One region of the Aquiflexum sp. genome, then DNA from elsewhere that is predicted to be linked to it. Evidence: riboswitches for the same ligand, from Rfam matches in the RefSeq annotation. Region 1 holds a riboswitch; each other region holds the start of a gene.
What was found. Region 1 has a riboswitch for S-adenosylmethionine ahead of ACZFYI_RS15695 (trans-sulfuration enzyme family protein). Riboswitches for the same ligand answer to the same signal wherever they lie in the genome.
Positions count from the first base shown of each region.

Region 1 (4,476 bases):
GATGTTTTGATACTTTGTGCAGGTTGGAAGGGGAAATTCAATTTGGAAGATTCATTGTATGCAGGTGCTTTGGTAAGTAGTTTACATCCGAACTTCGATACAGACTGTGACTCAGCGATTGCTTTGAAAAGTCTCTATGAAAGCAATTCCCATAGGCTTCAGATATTTTTAGGTCAAGCTTCCCATGCCAAAAGATTGCAAAACCATAATATAGAGGCTGATATTGATTTTTGTCTCTCCATTGACATGTATGATATTGTTGGAATCCTATCAGGTGAAGAACTTATTGCTAAACATTCATAAGGCAACAAAAACCGAATTAAATTCTAATAATTACAGGCTTCATTCAGAAAGCAATCAATTTTACATACCTTTGCAGCATAGAAAATCCCTAATTTTAAATAGAAAATCAAGCCAAGCACCATGTCTGAGGTTAAACTATTCTCCGGAACCAATAGCATTCAACTAGCAGAAAAAATTGCCAAACATTACGGAAAACGTCTCGGAGACCTTACCCTCTCCAAATTCAGTGATGGAGAGTTGTCACCAAGTTACAATGAGTCCATTAGAGGCTGTACTGTATTTTTGATTCAGACGACCAATCCCACTGCAGACAACCTCTTGGAATTATGCCTGATGATAGATGCCGCCAAAAGGGCGAGTGCTTATAAGGTATGTGCGGTGATTCCTTATTATGGTTATGCGAGACAAGACAGGAAAGACAGGCCCCGTGTTTCTATTGCGGCAAAGCTAATTGCCAATATGCTTACCTCGGCAGGTGCAGACAGGATTATGACCTGTGACCTGCATGCAGGACAAATTCAAGGTTTTTTTGATATTCCTTTGGATCATTTAAATGGATCAGCTATTTTTGTGCCCTATTTGGAAAGGCTGGCCTTGGACAATATGATTTTTGCAGCTCCTGATGTAGGAGGCGTTGCGAGAGCAAGAGCATATGCCAAGCATTTCGAAGTAGAAATGGTCGTCTGTGACAAGCACAGGAAAAGGGCCAATGAAATCGCGTCCATGCAAGTGATTGGAGAAGTGGAAGGGAAAGATGTCATCTTAGTAGATGACTTGGTAGATACCGCAGGTACACTTTGCAAAGCTGCCCAGATTCTCATGGAAAAAGGAGCCATCTCGGTAAGGGCTATTGCAACTCATGGAGTTTTGTCGGGAAACGCCTATCAAAACATCGAAAATTCTGTCTTAAAAGAGTTGGTTATCACTGATACTATCCCTGTGAAGCAGGCTTCTTCGAAAATTAGGGTTCTTACTGTTTCTGATCTCTTTGCGAAAGCAATCCATGCAGTTACAGGAAACACTTCAATCAGTGCATTATTTATTTAGGATTACTTAATCAATTATATACAAACAAATTAAAAAATTTATGAAATCATTAGAGATTATAGGGTTTAAAAGAGCAAATCTCGAGAGTGGAGAATTGAATCAGATCCGTGAAGAAGGTAATGTACCTTGTGTTGTTTACGGTCCTGTCATCAAAGAACAAATCCACTTTTATTCTCCCGCCATCCTATTCAGAGACCTTGTTTACACACCTGATGTGCACATGGTTGACTTGAATATCGAAGGCATCAAAATGAAAGCTGTATTGAAAGACACACAATTCCATCCCGTAAGTGATGTACTTATACATGCTGACTTCTTGGCTTTTAGCCCTGATAGACCTATCAAATTTGAAATCCCTGTGGAGATTGTAGGAACTGCTCCCGGAGTTCAAAAAGGTGGTAAATTGGAATTCAAAACAAGGAAAATTGCTGTAAAGGGACTTGCTGCCAACCTTCCTGACAAAATCAGAGTTGACGTATCTAAACTTGACCTTGGAAAATCAGTAAAAGTGGGCGAAATTAAAGCAGAAGGATTTGACATCTTGACAAGTCCAAATGTATCGATCATCTCTATTGGAATCCCAAGAGCGTTGAGAGGTAAAAAAGCTGAATAATTCCGCTTCTTAATATCAATAATTCAAATCCTGCTTAGTCCTTAAGCAGGATTTTTTATTTTTGCTCAGCAATACAAAATAAGAATTGATGAAATACCTGATTGTTGGACTTGGGAATATAGGTCCTGAATATGAATTGACCCGACACAATGTGGGTTTTTTGACTGTAGACCGACTCGCCGACAAACAAGGCGTATCTTGGAAAAGCGACCGACTAGCTTTCAGCACCAACTTCAAATACAAAAGCAGGCAGATATATCTGATCAAACCAACCACTTACATGAATCTCAGTGGAAAGTCAGTGAATTATTGGATTAAGGAATTGGGTATTCCCAAAGAAAACATCATGGTCATTGTAGATGACGTGGCTTTGCCTTTTGGTAAATTGAGGATGCGCGGAAAAGGCTCTTCAGCAGGCCACAATGGATTGAAAAATATTGAAGAACTCACAGGAGGACAGGAATATCCGAGGTTGAGGTTTGGGATCGGTGACGATTTCCCAAAAGGAAGACAAATAGAATATGTCCTCGGCAGGTGGTCTCAGCAGGAAATCGATGAACTTCCGATTTTCATGGACAAAGCCATTGATATGGTTCTGAGTTTTTGCACTGTTGGGATCAACATGACGATGACTCAGTTTAATGATTAATTAGACATGAGATTTGAGACGTGAGACAACAAATCTTACCCAAATCCAGTATCCAGTATCTATAAATATCTATTTCAATCTTATTTCAACTTTATTTCTATCATATTTCCATTGAATTTCTACTTTATATCAGCCTTATTTCAATAGTATTTCTCTTCAATAAAAAAGTATTATGGAATAATCTTTTGAAATCAACTTTTTGGAAACTTACTTTGTGTACACTTCAGGCAAAGATTTATAAAGAAGAGGCAAGAGAACAGGCTCGCTGACCCTCTGGCAACCATCCCGACACATCGCGAAAGGTGCCAAAACCTGCCCAACTAATGGGACCTATAAATTAGACATTATGCAATTTCAGATTACCCTTCATTTATCGGAAACATTCGAAAAAATTAAGTACGAAGTACCAAGTACGAAGTACGAAGAAATACCACCGGTCTCGATCTCTATAAATTTTTTTAGTTGGGTGATAAATGCTTATATGAATTTTCTCAGGGCTTTTTCCCATTCTGTCTTTAAGCAAACCCATGTTTCCTTATTAAAAAAAATCTCTAACCTATTAACCAATAACTAAATACCATTCCCATGTCTCATTTCGAAACTGACGCCATCCGAATAAGTGCTTCCAAATCAAGCCAAAGGGAGCATTCCTCCCCTATTTACCTGACTTCTAGTTTTACTTTTGACTCTGCTGAGGAAGCCAGACAGATGTTTGCCGAAGAAATCGAAGGAAATATTTACTCAAGGTATTCAAATCCTAATTCTTCTGATCTGATTCAAAAAGTTTGTGCAGCTGAGGGTACAGAATCCGGAATTGCGACCTCCTCCGGAATGGCTGCCATGTTTGGAAGTATTGCATCCCTTTTGCAGCAAGGAGACCATATATTGGCTTCTCGCTCTCTTTTCGGTTCTACTCATCAATTGCTTACACGCATATTTCCAAAATGGGGAATTACTTCCACTTACGGAGATATTTCGGATTTTCAACATTGGGACAAACTTGTGCAGCCCAACACCAAGATGCTGTTTATAGAAACACCCTCAAATCCGGGATTGGAAATCATAGATTTGGAATGGGCGGGGAAATTTGCCGCTACCCACAATCTAATCTTAGTAGTGGACAATTGCTTTGCGACTCCATATCTTCAGCAACCTGCAAAATGGGGAGCTCATATCGTCACCCATTCCGCGACCAAATATATTGATGGACAGGGCCGGGTTTTGGGTGGATTGATTTTGGGCAAAAAAGAACTGATCAAGGAAGTAGAGTTTTTTACCCGGCATACCGGACCTTCGATCTCCCCTTTTAACGCATGGATTTTGTCAAAAAGCATGGAAACCTTGGCAGTCAGGATGGATAGGCATTGTGAAAATGCATTGAAAGTGGCTACCTATTTTGAAGGAAACAAAGAGATTGACTTTGTTAAATATCCTTTCCTCCCCTCCCATCCACAATTTGATCTTGCCAAAAAGCAGATGAAACAAGGGGGAGGCATCATTACCCTGACCTTGAAAGGAGGATTGGCAAGGGTACAGAAATTCATTGATTCCCTTCAGATGATCTCTATCACTCCAAACCTCGGAGACAGCCGCAGCATCATCACCCATCCGGCTTCTACCACGCATAGCAAACTCTCGGTGGAAGAAAGAGCTAAAGTTGGGATTTCGGATGGATTGGTGAGGTTGTCTATTGGTTTGGAGCATCATGAAGATATCATCAAAGACGTGGAAAATGCTTTGAACCATTCAAGATAAATTGTTTCAAAATTTCTTTTTTGAACTCCAAAAAGCACAAAAAAACTATTCATTTGTGTCTTTTGGAGTTTTTGGTACTTTTTGATTTTGGAAAATATTGGGATTTTAT
Region 1 covers NZ_CDSBKL010000318.1:462-4,937, forward strand. Annotated here, with positions in the region: gene ACZFYI_RS15675 (2-phosphosulfolactate phosphatase) at 1-303, shown strand, start outside; gene ACZFYI_RS15680 (ribose-phosphate pyrophosphokinase) at 424-1,350, shown strand; gene ACZFYI_RS15685 (50S ribosomal protein L25/general stress protein Ctc) at 1,391-1,963, shown strand; gene pth (aminoacyl-tRNA hydrolase) at 2,052-2,612, shown strand; SAM riboswitch class I at 2,845-2,951, shown strand; gene ACZFYI_RS15695 (trans-sulfuration enzyme family protein) at 3,198-4,367, shown strand.

Region 2 (4,476 bases), on a different contig from region 1:
CTATTCCTGGAAGGGAGGAAGCGATTGAGCTTTTGGCAAGGTTTGGCTATTCCTTTAGTCCATTTGAGGATTCCTGGAAACTAAACGGAATCAGGTTTAACAGTACCCAAAGTGGTGCTTTCATAAGGTTGGGAGCTGGGGTTACAATTCCCGATCACAATTTCTTTTACAAAGATGCTGCAATAGGTGCCCATTTGATTTATGGATTTCATTTTACAAAGCCGGATAAGTTCAATGCAGTCTTAGAACAGAATGGACTTGCTCCTTTTAAAGGAAGACCAAACAATATTGGATTGAAAGTTATGGGGGAAAGCAAGGGATTACTATATGGGTTTGATTTTTACAACCTTGGACTTTCAGAAGAGGCAAACGAATCAAAAAGCCATACCCTAAACAGCCTAAGGGTATATGGAAATGTAGGGATGAAATTTTTTGAAAGGAAAAACCTCGAACTGGGAGGGACGGGTGGTATAGGGTATGGCAATATCCGCTACAGCCTGCTAGACAATGCCAAACCTGATTTTCCCCGTTTGTTTGAAGAACCTTTACATGATGCGTTTTTGAGAAAAGGAGGACTGATGGCTAAGCCTGAGGTTTTTGTTGCATATGGAATACCTATTTCTCCAAACCATTCTTCCAAGTTGATGTTTGGAATTAACGGCGGATATGAAATCCCTTTGGCCAATTACAAACTACTTGACTTGCCAATGTCAGGATATATGTCTAATCCCTACTTCCAGCTAAGTGTAGGGATCAAGCATTAATTGTCTTCGATCTCTACTATCAATTCCACTTCTACGGCGATGTTCATCGGCAATGCATTCATACCCACAGCAGATCTGGCATGTTTCCCTTTTTCTCCAAATACTTCTACCATCAAATCAGAAAATCCATTGATGACCTGTGGCTGTTGGGTAAAATCCGGGCCACAGTTGACCATTCCCAATACTTTTACCACCCGTTTGACTTTGTTTAAATCGCCTAATTCCGCTTTTAGTACAGCCAATTGGTTAATCGCAACCATACGGGCAGCTTCTTTTCCCTCCTCAATGGTCAAATCCTGACCTACCTTTCCGGTTATATAAGAGCCATCGGGAAGGCCGGGTCCCTTTCCGGCAAGGAAAAGCAGGTTACCGGTTCTGACCGCATTGACATAATTGGCTACCGGCGAACTTGCTTCAGGCAGGACAATCCCCAAGTCTTTGAGCTTTTGTTCGGCGTCCCAAGTATCCTCGGAAATTTTTTGGGTTTGAGATTCAGGAGTGCTACAGGAAAAGGTGAAAAGCAAAAACATAAAAGATAAAGCAAAAGAAATGGATCTGGTGTGAAGGTTTTCAAATTTCATAAGACAGAATTGATGGAATTTTAGAGGTTAAACTTTTTTCATGGAATCGTTTCTGATTTCACAGATATAAGAAATATATACCTATTCTATTAAAGAATCTCTATAAAAAACCACAAAATTCAATTTTTGCATTTAAATTTGAATTGCTTATCGAGAAAGACTGAGGGAAAGGCCCTATGAAGTCTTGGCAACCTGATTTTACAAGGTGCTAATTCCTATTCCGGAAAAGCCGGAAGAAGATGAGCGGAAGAATGAATTCTTTTTTCCGGTTCTTGCTCGCATAAGTTTTTGATACACCATATTCATGAACAGAACCGATTTATTACTCTCTCTAGCCAAGAATAAAATCCTTATCCTCGACGGTGCCATGGGTACCATGATTCAGCGTTTTAAGCTGACTGAGGAGGATTTCCGGACCCCCGAACTTGCCAGCCATCCCAAACCGCTTAAAGGCAACAATGACCTGCTCTCGCTTTCGAGACCTGATGTCATCAAATCTATCCATGCGGCCTATTTGGAAGCAGGAGCTGATATTATTGAGACCAATACTTTTAGTGGAACTTCTATTGCACAGGAAGATTATGGATTGCAGTATTTGGCTTATGAGATCAATTTCCAGTCCGCCAAAATTGCACGCGAAGTAGCAGATGAATCCACCGCCAAGAACCCGTCCAAACCGAGGTTTGTGGCAGGTGCTTTGGGCCCTACAAATAAAACAGCTTCCCTATCTCCTGATGTCAATGATCCGGGATATCGTGCCATTACCTTTGACCAATTGTCTGATGCCTATAAAGAACAGGTGAGGGGACTGTTGGATGGTGGTTCCGATATTCTTTTGGTGGAAACAATCTTTGACACTCTCAATGCAAAAGCTGCTCTTTTTGCAATACAAGAGGTTTTCGAAGAAAGAAATATCCCTTTGAATCCTGAAGAAGGAGGCATTCCCATCATGATTTCGGGAACCATCACAGATGCTTCAGGACGTACACTCTCAGGACAAACTACAGAAGCGTTTTTGATTTCTGTATCCCATGTTCCTTTGTTCAGTGTAGGGTTGAATTGTGCTTTGGGCGCAAAAGAACTTAGGCCTTACCTTAAAGTCTTGGCTGAAAATGCACCCTTCCTTGTTTCTGCGTATCCAAATGCCGGTTTGCCCAACGAATTTGGCCAATACGATCAGGGTGCAAATGAAATGGCGGGACAGATAGAAGACTTTTTGAAAGAAGGCCATGTGAATATTTTGGGAGGATGCTGCGGCACCACACCGGAGCATATTGCGGCCATAGCGAAAATAGCGGAGAAATATGCTCCGAGAAAAATAGAATTTGTAAACGCAGGAGATGAGTAAAATCAAAAAACACCAGGCAATGAAGTTGTCAGGATTGGAGCCTTTGGTTTTCACTCCTGAGATCAACTTTGTCAACGTCGGTGAAAGAACAAATATCACCGGATCAAAGAAATTTGCAAGACTGATCCTCAACGGCCAATATGATGAAGCTCTTGAAATCGCATTGGATCAGGTAAGAGGAGGAGCGCAGGTATTGGATGTCTGCATGGATGAAGGCATGCTAGATGGTGTGGCTGCTATGAAAAAATTCCTTAACCTCATCGCTTCAGAGCCTGAAATCAGTAGGATTCCGATCATGATTGACAGTTCCCGCTGGGAAATAATCCTTGCCGGATTGAAATGTATCCAAGGTAAAGGAATAGTCAATTCTATTAGTTTGAAGAACGGGGAAGCCGAATTTATCCATCAGGCAAAAACCATCAAAAAATTCGGAGCGGCGGTAGTCGTTATGGCTTTTGATGAAAAAGGTCAGGCCGATACTTATCAGAGAAGAATTGATATATGTAAAAGAAGCTACGATATTCTTGTAAATATCGTCAGGTTCAATCCTCAGGATATCATTTTTGATCCGAATATTTTCCCTGTAGCCACAGGAATGGATGAGCATAGAAAAAATGCCCTAGACTTTTTTCACGCTACGCAATGGATCAAACAGAACCTTCCGGGAGCCAAAGTCAGTGGAGGTGTGAGTAATGTCAGTTTTTCTTTCAGAGGCAATGATCCTGTGAGAGAAGCGATGCATGCTGCATTTCTCTACCATGCCATACAGCACGGAATGGATATGGGAATTGTCAATCCAACCATGCTTGAAGTGTATGATGATATTCCCAAGGACCTACTTCAAAAAGTGGAAGATGTGCTTTTTGATAGGACAGAAGATGCCACTGAGCAATTGCTTTCATTTGCGGAAACAGTAAAAGCTTCCGGAAAAAAAGAAATTGTAAACGAAGCATGGAGAGAGTTTCCTGTTGAAAAAAGGATAGAACACGCATTGGTCAAAGGCATCATTGACTTTGTCATTGAAGATACTGAAGAAGCAAGATTGAAATACCAGAACCCGCTCAAGGTCATCGAAGGTCCTTTGATGGATGGGATGAATGTGGTTGGTGATTTATTTGGAGAGGGCAAAATGTTCCTTCCCCAAGTGGTCAAATCTGCGAGGGTGATGAAAAAAGCTGTTGCTTACCTAGAGCCATTCATGCCCAAAGTCGGAGATTTGGATTACAATGCCGAACAAAGTAGCATCAAGAAAATCCTCTTGGCCACCGTCAAGGGAGACGTACATGATATTGGAAAAAATATTGTCGGTGTAGTATTGGCCTGCAACAGTTATCAGATCATTGACCTTGGTGTGATGGTAGATGCTCAGAAAATCATCGATGAGGCCATCAAAAACAAGGTGGACATCATAGGACTGAGCGGCTTGATTACGCCTTCATTGGATGAAATGGTCTATGTCGCTTCCGAAATGGAGCGTCAGGGACTTCAGATTCCATTGTTGATAGGGGGAGCGACGACTTCTAGAATCCATACTGCTGTTAAAATCGATCCAGCTTATAGCGGCATAGTCATCCATGTGACTGATGCTTCCAAGTCTGTTCCGATAGCAGGTGAATCTATCAGTGAGGAAACCAAAGCAGCATACCACAAGCAGATCAAAGAAACTTACCAACAACTTCGTATCGAGCATGAGGCCAAACAACAGGTGAAACAACTTGTCTCCTATGAGGAAGCCAAAGCCAATCCAGTTTATATCGATTGGGTAAATTATGAACCTGTTGTT
Region 2 covers NZ_CDSBKL010000056.1:5,108-9,583, forward strand. Annotated here, with positions in the region: gene ACZFYI_RS05615 (hypothetical protein) at 1-764, shown strand, start outside; gene ACZFYI_RS05620 (RidA family protein) at 761-1,345, opposite strand; SAM riboswitch class I at 1,490-1,591, shown strand; gene ACZFYI_RS05625 (homocysteine S-methyltransferase family protein) at 1,650-2,693, shown strand; gene metH (methionine synthase) at 2,686-4,476, shown strand, end outside.
Region 2: linked by a shared signal. The riboswitch ahead of ACZFYI_RS05625 (homocysteine S-methyltransferase family protein) and the one ahead of ACZFYI_RS15695 (trans-sulfuration enzyme family protein) in region 1 are both predicted to bind S-adenosylmethionine.

Region 3 (4,476 bases), on a different contig from region 1:
AAGTGATGAGGACATCAAAAAAGAAGCTGAAAAAGCTGAAAAAACCCTGAATGAAATTTGGGAAAGAGCGGTCACCTTCCATCAGCTGAAGCAAGCCAATGCTGAACTAGATTATTATCCTGAGATGGAGCAATTGGCGAAAGTGGTAGCGGGAGAATTACCCTTGCTCGTGGAAGTAAATGCTGCCACTGATATTAACCTAGCAATTGACTGGATCCAATCCAAAAATGTGAAAGCCATCCTTACAGGAGTAGGTGAAGGCTGGAGGGTTGCTGATAAAATCGCTGCTTCCAAAATTCCAGTGATCACAGGACCTATGCTTTCTATCCCTACCAGAAATTCGGACAGGTTTGATGCGGCCTATACCAATCCAGGTAAAATGGCCAAAGCAGGTGTAAAAGTTGTCATCCGGTCAAATGATGCTGAGAATACAAGAAACCTGCCTTTTAATGCCGGTTTTGCGGCTGCTTATGGAATGGGCAAAGAAGAAGCATTAAAAGCTGTCACCATCAATGCAGCAGAGGTCTTCGGAGTTGCTGACCGAATGGGTTCAATCGAACAGGGAAAGGACGCCACTTTATTTGTCTCTACGGGAGATCCTTTCGAAACCAAAACCCAAATTCGACATGTATTCATCGATGGATATAGAGTGCCGATGAGCAACAGACATATCAAACTTTATCAGGAGTTTTTACAACGGTCTCCGGGACTTAAAGAAAATTGATTTAAGCCAAAAATAAACCGTAGCATAAAAAGCTACGGTTTATTTTTTTGAGAATTTTGCTAAAATACCAAACATCTTATGGGAGGATTTCCGTAAGAGTTAAATCATAAACCATAAAAAAAACAAGATGATAGTAAGCACAACACCAAGTTTGGAGGGATATAAAATTACTGCCTACCTCGGCATAGTTTCGGGAGAAACCATAATTGGGGCCAATGTTTTCAAAGACTTTTTTGCCAGTATCACAGACATTGTCGGTGGCAGGGCGGGTGCCTATGAACAGGTATTGCGGGAAGCAAAAGCCACTGCAATGTCTGAAATGGAAATGCAGGCAAGGGCCTTTGGTGCAACAGCAATTGTCGGAATCGACTTAGACTATGAGACCATCAGAGACGGAATGCTCATGGTGACGGCAGCGGGTACTGCCGTCAAAATTGAAAAAGTCTTTTAATTCACTATTTCAATTTTCCCTGAGCTCACCTCGCCTCGGATTGTGTAAGCGGATCCGTTATTGATCACCAAGTTTCCTGAAGCTTGGCTATCGCCTACCCTTACAGATCCAGAGCCTGAGCTAATGTTAAAATTGAAGTCCCTCAAATCATTTAATGTCTGGATATAAATATTTCCGGATGAGGCTTTAAGAGAAGTTTCTGCGCTTAATCCTGTTTCTGTGGCAAACAACTGACCGGATGACAAAGTAGCTTTTCCTAAAGCCTTTACTTTTGACAACTCTATCTTTCCTGAACTGATGGTTAAATTTGCCATCCCATTTACATCTGAAAGTTTAATTTGACCGCTTGAACTTTCTGCACTGACATTGCCATCTACACGTACCAATTCAATATTTCCTGAGGATAAAGAAGCCTCCACTTTTCCGGCAATATCCTCCGCATAAATATTACCCGAGGAAGAATTCAATGAAGTTTGGGTGGAGTTGATGTTTTTGGCATAAATCTCTCCTGAGCTTACAAGTAACTTTGTCTCTGAACTGACCACATCTTTGGCAGTGACTTTGCCAGAACTCGCCTCAAGTTCTAACAGCATGGCTTTTGGCCCAGTCAACCTGATATAACCCTCATTTTTGAGGTTGCCGGAAATTCCCCCATTTTTTTTGACTTCAATCTTCAATTTGGTATCATCAATGACATTGTAAACAATTTCATACCTTTTGCCAGAATTAGATTTTAGCAAGGCCGATAAGGAAACTTCCTGCTGTCCTGTTTGCCCCTCATAGGAAACATCAAGAAACGCTCCCTCAACTTCCACAGAGGTAATGCCGCTGAAGTCTTGGTTGATTTCCGAAACGGTACCCAGGTCATTGTCCAAACAAGAATTGAGACTTACAAGGGCCAAAAACCCCAAAACGCTCATATAAACTCTGGATTTCAAATTAATAGTGTTCATGATAATTAGATTTATTTGTTGGTTTGATTTAGTTTTTTTCCAAACTCTCCAGAAAATTCCCAAAATCCCATTTTTAAATTGATGGTCATTATTAGATGGAAACATTCATAACATTTTGTCCTTTCACCTATGACAACCAAACCCTGAGGTACCCCTATTCGGAATTAAAAAAAAATTCAAGTACTAGGAAATCTTCCCGCAATAATTGAGGTCAATAAAAATACAAGCACATTATCCCTATGAAACAAATTGAAAAATAATTTCATAGATATTTTGCAATTCACAGCGCAGGGGTATTAATTTGCATTATCCTTTCACTTTTTGTGTAAGGATTTATAAAGAAGAGGTAAGAGACAGGCCCAGCGACCCTCTGGCAACCAGGAAAATCCAAGGTGCCAAATCCTGCCAGGTAAAATTCTTTCCTGGAAATATAAATTCTTAACGTCATGATTATCCCTTCTTTCACACTTCCTTTCTTTAAAGAATCTTTAAATGCATTTTTGATAAAAAATTTATATGCCTTTTGGTATGCATTGATAATTTTTTTCTTTTACTAAATCAAAAGGTTTAAATTTAATCCTGTATAAATCTATAATTTTTAACCACAACATAAACCAAAGATACCATGTCAAACTATCGCTTCGAAACTTTACAATTGCATGCCGGGCAGGTTCCTGATCCTACCACCAATTCCCGCGCGGTGCCTATTTACCAGACGACATCCTATGTGTTCAATTCCGCTGAACACGGGGCCAATCTTTTTGCCCTAAAAGAATTCGGGAATATTTACACCAGGATTATGAATCCTACTACGGATGTTTTTGAGCAACGCATCGCTGCCTTGGAAGGTGGAGTGGCCGCATTGGCGACTGCTTCAGGACAGGCTGCACAGTTTTTAGCCCTGAACAACATCTTACAGACTGGAGAAAATTTCGTTTCCACCTCTTTCCTATACGGAGGTACTTACAACCAATTCAAAGTCGCATTCAAAAGAATCGGGATTGAAGCCCGTTTTGCCAAGGGAAATGACCCAAAAGAATTTGAAAAACTGATTGACGACAAAACCAAAGCCATTTACCTGGAAACAATCGGAAACCCTGAATTCAACATCCCTGATTTTGAAGCCATCGCCGCCATGGCAAAGAAACATGACCTTCCTGTCATAGTGGACAATACCTTTGGTGCCGGCGGCTATTTGTTTCAGCCATTGAAGCACGGTGCAAACATCGTCACCGCTTCCGCCACCAAATGGATCGGTGGTCACGGCACTTCGATCGGTGGCGTAATCATCGATGGAGGAAATTACAATTGGGGCAACGGAAAATACCCTCAATTCACCGAGCCATCCGAAGGTTATCACGGGATGAAATTTTGGGAAATATTCGGAGAAAACAATCCTTTGGGACTTCCTAATATGGCCTTTATCATCAGGGCAAGAACCGAAGGTCTAAGAGATTTTGGACCGGCACTCAGTCCGTTCAACTCCTTCTTATTATTGCAGGGTCTTGAAACTTTGTCTCTTAGGGTACAAAGGACTGTAGACAATGCAATCGCCATTGCCCAATGGCTGGAAGCTCATCCAAAAGTACAGAAGGTAAATTATCCGGGTTTGAAATCCTCTCCTTACCATGAACTTGCCAAGAAATACCTGAGAAACGGATTTGGTGGGGTTTTGAGTTTTGAATTGAAAGGAGATAAGGAAAGCACCTCCAACTTCATCAATAACCTCAAGCTCATCTCCCATCTTGCCAATGTCGGCGATGCCAAGACCTTGATCATCCAACCTGCTGCAACTACCCATCAGCAGTTGAGTGAGTCAGAACAGGCCGCTGCAGGGGTCACTCCTACTCTTTTGAGGATTTCATTGGGAATAGAGCATATTGAGGATATCAAAGCAGATTTAGAGCAAGCTTTTAACAGTTAAATAATTAAAGGCAAATTAGCCTGAATAGAATTCCAAAAGTAGAGTAATGAATGTAGCAAGCAACTACCTGATTATTGATATGGCGCAAGAAACCTACACGCATGAGGGCGTATTTGACTTGGAGTCCGGAGAGTCTCTTCCCGGATTCCAACTGGCATATACCACCCAAGGACGTCTGACCACAGCCAAAGACAATGTCATCTGGGTTATCCATGCGCTCACCGGTGATGCCAAAGTTCAGGAATGGTGGAATGGAATGGTTGGAGAAGATAAGTTTTACGATCCAAGCAAATACTTCATCGTCTGTGCCAATCTCTTGGGTTCTTGCTACGGGTCAAGCAGTCCGCTTTCAGAAAATTCCGTGACCGGAAAACCATTTTACTACGATTTCCCAAATCTCAGCACAAGAGATATGGCGAGGTCA
Region 3 covers NZ_CDSBKL010000147.1:3,624-8,099, forward strand. Annotated here, with positions in the region: gene ACZFYI_RS10385 (amidohydrolase family protein) at 1-724, shown strand, start outside; gene ACZFYI_RS10390 (YbjQ family protein) at 852-1,175, shown strand; gene ACZFYI_RS10395 (DUF4097 family beta strand repeat-containing protein) at 1,172-2,128, opposite strand; SAM riboswitch class I at 2,459-2,565, shown strand; gene ACZFYI_RS10400 (O-acetylhomoserine aminocarboxypropyltransferase/cysteine synthase family protein) at 2,754-4,052, shown strand; gene ACZFYI_RS10405 (homoserine O-acetyltransferase family protein) at 4,099-4,476, shown strand, end outside.
Region 3: linked by a shared signal. The riboswitch ahead of ACZFYI_RS10400 (O-acetylhomoserine aminocarboxypropyltransferase/cysteine synthase family protein) and the one ahead of ACZFYI_RS15695 (trans-sulfuration enzyme family protein) in region 1 are both predicted to bind S-adenosylmethionine.